Regions from separate parts of the Arthrobacter sp. ERGS1:01 genome, predicted to be linked through region 2. Evidence: riboswitches for the same ligand, from Rfam matches in the RefSeq annotation. Region 2 holds a riboswitch; the other holds the start of a gene.
The links. Region 2 has a riboswitch for S-adenosylmethionine ahead of AL755_RS20625 (DUF1737 domain-containing protein). Riboswitches for the same ligand answer to the same signal wherever they lie in the genome.
Positions count from the first base shown of each region.

Region 1: it holds a riboswitch for S-adenosylmethionine, as region 2 does, so the genes downstream of both, AL755_RS06790 (bifunctional o-acetylhomoserine/o-acetylserine sulfhydrylase) here and AL755_RS20625 (DUF1737 domain-containing protein) in region 2, are expected to answer to the same signal.

Region 1 covers NZ_CP012479.1:656,530-659,731, reverse strand. Annotated here, with positions in the region: gene AL755_RS06790 (bifunctional o-acetylhomoserine/o-acetylserine sulfhydrylase) at 1-1,294, opposite strand, end outside; SAM riboswitch class IV at 1,378-1,493, opposite strand; gene AL755_RS06785 (Tex family protein) at 1,642-3,202, opposite strand, start outside.
Region 2 covers NZ_CP012479.1:3,682,718-3,685,919, forward strand. Annotated here, with positions in the region: gene AL755_RS20615 (aminodeoxychorismate lyase) at 1-914, shown strand, start outside; gene AL755_RS20620 (Pr6Pr family membrane protein) at 929-1,594, opposite strand; SAM riboswitch class IV at 1,721-1,841, shown strand; gene AL755_RS20625 (DUF1737 domain-containing protein) at 1,919-2,191, shown strand; gene AL755_RS20630 (rhodanese-like domain-containing protein) at 2,188-2,580, shown strand; gene AL755_RS20635 (O-succinylhomoserine sulfhydrylase) at 2,638-3,202, shown strand, end outside.

The sequences.
Region 1 (3,202 bases), 1.0 Mb from region 2:
ACCCGGCTTCGAGGTCGGCCAGGATGTCCTCGATGCCTTCGAGGCCCACGGACAGGCGCACCAGGCCCGGGCGGACACCTGCTGCGAGCTGCTCCTCCGGGGACAGCTGGGCGTGCGTGGTGGATGCCGGGTGGATCACCAGCGAGCGGACGTCGCCGATGTTGGCAACGTGCGAGTGCAGTTCCAGGCCGTCCACGAAGCGCTTGCCGGCCTCGGCACCGCCCTTGATGTCGAAGGCGATGACGGCGCCGGTGCCCTTGGGGCCGTACTTGCGGCCGCGCTCAAACCACGGGCTGGACGGGATCCCGGCGTAGGCCACGGCCTCGACGTTCTCGTTTTCCTCCAGCCAGGTGGCGACGGCGACGGCGTTGCTGACGTGGCGGTCCACGCGCAGGCTCAGCGTCTCGATGCCCTGGGCGATCAGGAACGCGTTGAAGGGGGCGACGGCGGAGCCGAGGTCACGCAGGAGCTGAACGCGGGCCTTGAGGATGTAGGCGAGGTTGGCGCCCAGCGCGCTGCCGACGCCAAGGTCACGGGCGTAGACCAGGCCGTTGTAAGTCACGTCGGGGGTGTTGAAGCCGGGGAACTTCTCCGGATCGGCCGCGAAGTCGAACTTGCCGCCGTCGACGATCACGCCGGCAATCGCGCTGCCGTGGCCGCCCAGGTACTTGGTGGCGGAGTGGATGACGATGTCCGCGCCCCATTCCAGCGGGCGGATCAGGTACGGGGTGGCCAGGGTGTTGTCCACGAGCAGCGGCACGCCGGCCTCGTGGGCGATCGCGCTGATGTTTTCCAGGTCCAGCACGTCCTGGCGCGGGTTGGAGACCACTTCGCCGAAGAATGCCTTGGTGTTGGGGCGGACGGCGGCGCGCCATTCGTCCAGGTTGTCGGGGTCGGCGACGAACGTGACCTCGATGCCCAGACGCTTGAGGCTGTGCGCCAGCAGGTTGTAGGTGCCGCCGTAGATGCTGGGGCTGGAGACGATGTGGTCCCCGGCCTGGGCCAGGTTCAGGATGGCGAACGTGGTGGCGGCCTGGCCGGAGGACAGCAGCAGGGCGGCCACACCGCCTTCGAGGCTGGCGATCCGCTGTTCCACGGCGTCCTGCGTGGGGTTGCCGATGCGGGTGTAGATGGGTTCCAGCTCGGCCAGGGCGAAGCGTGCGGCGGCGCTTTCGGCCGACGGGAACACGAAGGATGAGGTCTGGTAGATCGGCAGGGCCCGCGCACCGGTGGCGGCATCGGGCTCCTGGCCTACATGGATCTGGCGGGTTTCAAAGGACCAGGCATTGTTCATGGGAAGATTCCTTCACACTAGAGGCCGGCAATGACAAGGCCCACCATGCGTCGGTCATCGACGGGTGGGCCTGCTGTCGCTGCGGCCCGCGCTTGCACTGCGGCCGGACGGCCCAGTGCCAGGTCTTCACCCGGGGCACCCCACCGCGGTGGAGGGTTGCCGGTCAGCGAGCCGGGGCTTGTCGCTGACACTCATGACCTGTTTCCAGTGTGGGAGATACCCCGCCGCCCGTGCAAGATTGTGACGGCTTTATGACTTCTGCCGAAGAAGTGCTTGAAAATGCAGTCCAAGAGGGGAAAATGTCGAACTTCCAGCCGAAGATGCGCCATTTCCCCCTCGATAGACGCCTAGCCCTTCTTTCCCAGTCCCGCGCGGCGCAGCGCCTCGGCCATGGCCGTGTTGGCCGGTGCGGGTGCCGCCTGCGGAGTTCGCGACTGTCCGCCTGCCGGTCGGGCTTGTCGAGACCGGTCTTGTCGAGACCGGTCTTGTCCGGGTCGCCGGCCTTCGCGCGGCTCCTCCACGGGCTTCCCCGGCTTGCGTCCCGGGGCTCGGGAGCCGGCGTCGTTCCCGGGGCTTGCGGCCTCGTCATCCAGGCGCAGGGTGAGGGAGATGCGCTTGCGCTCGGGCTCCACCTCCAGGACCTTCACGCGCACCACCTGGCCGGACTTGACCACGGAGTGCGGGTCGGAGACGAAGTTGTTGCTCATGGCTGAGACGTGGACCAGACCGTCCTGGTGCACGCCGATGTCCACGAACGCGCCAAAGGCGGCCACGTTGGAGACGGTGCCCTCCAGGATCATGCCGGGGCGCAGGTCGGTGATTTTCTCGATGCCGTCGGTGAATGACGCCGTTTCGAAGCGGGGGCGCGGGTCCCGGCCGGGCTTTTGCAGCTCGGCCACGATGTCCTTGACGGTGGGCAGGCCGAATGAGCCGTCCACGAAGTCGGCCGGGTTCAGGCCGGCCACGGCGCCCACGCCGCCGGAGATTTCGGCCGGCGCGGCCCCCGCGGCGGCGAGGATCTTCCGGGCCACCCCGTACGCCTCGGGGTGGACACTGGAGGCATCCAGCGGCTCCGCTCCCCCGGTGATGCGCAGGAAGCCGGCGCATTGCTCGTACGCCTTGGGACCCAGTCGGGCCACCTTGAGCAGTTCGCGGCGCTTGCCGAACGGGCCGTGTTCGTTGCGGTGCGCCACGATGTTTTCGCTCAGCAACGGCCCGACGCCGGCCACCCTGGCCAGCAGCGCCGGCGACGCAGTGTTCAGGTCCACGCCCACGGCGTTCACGCAGTCCTCGACGACGGCGTCAAGGGAGCGTTCCAGCTTGGCCGGGGTGAGGTCGTGCTGGTACTGGCCCACGCCGATCGACTTCGGATCGATCTTGACGAGTTCTGCGAGCGGGTCCTGGAGGCGGCGGGCAATGGAGACGGCGCCGCGCAGCGAAACGTCCATGCCGGGCAGTTCGGCACCGGCAAGCGCCGACGCCGAGTAGACGGAGGCGCCCGCCTCGGAGACCACCAACTTGGCCACCGGCACGGACGGATCGAGGCGCTTGAGCTCGGCCAGGAGTTCGGCGGCCAGTTTGTCGGTCTCCCGGCTGGCCGTGCCGTTGCCGATGGCCACGAGCTCCACCTTGTGCCTGCGGGCCAGTTCCACGAGCGTGGCCAGGGATTCATTCCAGCGGCGGGCGGGGGCGTGCGGGTAGATGGTGTCGGTGGCGGTGACCTGTCCGGTACCGTCCACCACGGCCACCTTCACGCCCGTGCGCAGGCCCGGGTCAAGGCCCAGTGTGGCCCGGTTTCCGGCGGGTGCTGCCAGCAGCACGTCGCGCAGGTTGGCGGCAAAGACGCGCACGGATTCCTCCTCGGCGGCCTGGAACAGGCGCACGCGCAGGTCCACGGACAGCCGGGTC
Region 2 (3,202 bases):
CTGTTTTGGTGTTTATTGATCCCGCGCGCCCGGATGGGCGCATCGCCGACGCCGACGCCCCCGTGCTGTTGGCCACCGATCAGGGCGTCACCCGCGGCGACGGCATCTTTGAATCCCTGCTGGCCGTCAACGGCGCACCCCGCAAGGTCCAGGCGCACCTTGACCGGCTCGCCACCTCCGCGCGCACCATGAGCCTGGACCTCCCCGCGGACGACGCCTGGCTCCGCGCCATCGCGACGGCCGTGGCCACCTTTGAAACCGCCTCGCCGCAGCAACCGGACGAGCACGGCAACACCAACGTCATCTTGAAACTGATCGTCACGCGCGGTCCCGAGGGTGCCAACTCCCCCACCGCGTGGGTGCAGGCGTCGCCCGTGCCGGCGCTGCTGGCCGAGCAACGCGCCAAGGGCCTTGATGTGATCCTGCTGGACCGCGGCTACGACAGCACCGTCGCCGCCCGGGCGCCGTGGCTCCTGCTGGGCGCCAAGACGCTCTCCTACGCCGTCAACATGGCCGCCCTCCGGCACGCCCACGAGCAGGGCGCCGACGACGTCATCTTCACCAGCAGCGACGGCCACGTGCTGGAGGGGCCGACGTCGTCAGTCCTGTTGGCGCACATCAAGGACGACGACGGCACGCCCGTCAAGCGCCTCATCACGCCGAACCTGGACAGCGGGATCCTGCCCGGCACCACGCAGGGCGCGTTGTTTGCCGCAGCCAGGGACGCCGGCTGGGAGCTGGGCTACGGACCGCTGCTGCCGGCGGATCTGCTCGACGCCGACGCCGTATGGCTTATTTCGAGCATCCGGCTGCTGGCGCCCGTCACTACGATCGACGGCGCCGAAATCGGCACGGCCGGTGTCAGGGCCGCCCTGACCGCCGAGCTGGCGGCCCTGCTGGCCCAAACCCACTAGGCGTCGAAGGCCCGCTACGAGACGGCCGCGCTCCGGCGCTGCGCGGAGTGGGCGGGTGTCACGGGCGGCACCAGGGGGTGGAGCTTGTTGCCGAGCAGGATCAGCACCGTGCTGGTGGCAATGAACGCGACCGCAATGAGCACGCAGGTCACCGCGACTGAGCCGTAGCCGCCGTTGGCCGGGTTCAGGAACGGGTACGCGTACCAGTTGATGGCCGCGCCGCGGATCAGCGAGTAGGCAAGGTACGCCAGGGGGAAGACCACGGCGACGCCGAGCCGGCTCAGCGGGATCCTCAGGCGCGGGGACTGGACCAGCCAGTCCAGCACCACGGCAATGGGCATCACGTAGTGCATCCACGTGTTGATCCACGGCAGCAGCGAGCCGAGGTCGACGTTGCGCAGCAGGGCGCTGAAGACGATCCCCACCAGGGCCATGCAGACCACCGACACGCAGCGCAGCACCTGCCACAGCGGGCCCAGTTCCTTCCCGCGCCAGATCAGCACGGCCTCCACCATGAGCACTACGGCGGCCAGCAAATTCCCCAGGTTCGTGAAGTAGCTGAAGAAGTTCACCACCGGGAAACCATTTGAAATGTGGATGCTTAGCTGGGTGCCCATGGCGATCAGGGTGACGGCACCGAGCAGGAATCGCAGGGCGGCAAGGGTGCGGCGTGTTGTCATGGCAACATCCTGCCATTGCGAGTACCCGAAATGCGTATTTGAAATGTAAATGCAGCCTGTCATGTTGCGCCACATTCTCCGTCATGGTTGCCCGCCGGGCGCTGGGGATGTGTTATTTTTCAAGTGAGTAACGAGTTCCAGCGCCAAGCCCTGACTTGCTGGACGGCAACCCTCTTTTCGGCGGGGTGCCTCAGGTGACTACTCGGCAAACCCGGCGACCAGCGGCCGCGGCTTGCAAGCGAGACATGCGCCTCTTTTGCTCCCTCCGTGTTGGCTGCGGAGGGCACGGAACGAGCACCCGCTTGCAGGGCCGTCCGCCTGCACTTGAGGAGTACACATGTCCGCAGAAGATTCCCCCTGGCCTACCGGCTCATCACCGGCCCCGACGACCGCTCCTTTTGTGAACGGATCTCCGCCGCCCTCGCCGAGGGCTATGTGCTGCACGGCAACCCGGCCGTCACGTTCAACGGCACCTCGGTGATCTGCGCGCAGGCCGTGATCCTCCCGGCAGCCGTGGCCACCTCCGACGCCGCCGTCGCCGACGCCGTGGACGCGCTGGATGCCGATCTTGAGTTCGACGGCGAGGGAATCGCGTGAGCTACGCCGGGGACCTCGCCCCCGAAACCGCCTGGGAAAAACTCGCCAACGGCGCCGTGCTGGTGGACGTGCGCACCGAGGGCGAATGGGCGCACATCGGCGTCCCGGACGTATCCGCATTGGGCACGGAGCCGGTCTTCATCCAGTGGAACCTCGCCTCCGGCGCCCCGAACCCGGCGTTCCTTGAGGAATTGGCCGCCGCCGTTCCGGCCGAAAAACCATTGGTGGTGCTGTGCCGCTCCGGCGCCCGGTCCATCGCGGCGGCCGAGGCCGCCACGGCCGCCGGCTACACGGCGTTCAACGTCCTTGAGGGTTTTGAGGGCGTCCCGGACTCCTACGGCGACCGCGTGGTCAACGGCTGGAAGAACCGCAAGCTGCCCTGGAAATAACGCCCGCCGGCGCCCCCTCCACACCACCATCAGCGAAAGCTAAGGAAACACAAGCACTTGAGCAACTTTAATGAGCACGCCGCCAGCTGGGCCGAGGACACCCAGGCCGTCCGGGGCGGGCTGGACCGCAGCAACTTCCAGGAGACCTCCGAGGCCCTGTTCCTGAACTCCGGCTTCGTCTACGAATCCGCCGAGGCCGCCGAGCAGGCCTTCACGGGCGAGGTGGACCGCTTCGTCTACTCCCGCTATGGCAACCCCACGGTGGCCACGTTCCAGGAGCGGCTGCGCCTGCTCGAGGGCACCGAAGCCTGCTTCGCAACGGCGTCGGGCATGTCCGCCGTCTTCACTGCCCTCGGCGCGCTGCTGGCCGCCGGGGACCGCGTGGTGGCGTCCCGGTCGCTGTTCGGCTCCTGCTTCGTGATCCTGAACGAACTGCTCCCCCGCTGGGGCGTGGAGACCGTGTTCGTGGACGGCCCGGACCTGGAGCAGTGGCGCGAGGCGCTTTCCGTGCCGACCACGGCGGTGTTCTTCGAGTCGCCGTCGAACCCCATGCAGGAGATCGTGGACCTGCAGGCCGTGTGCGATCTGGCCCATGCGGCCGGCGCCAAGGTGGTGGCCGACA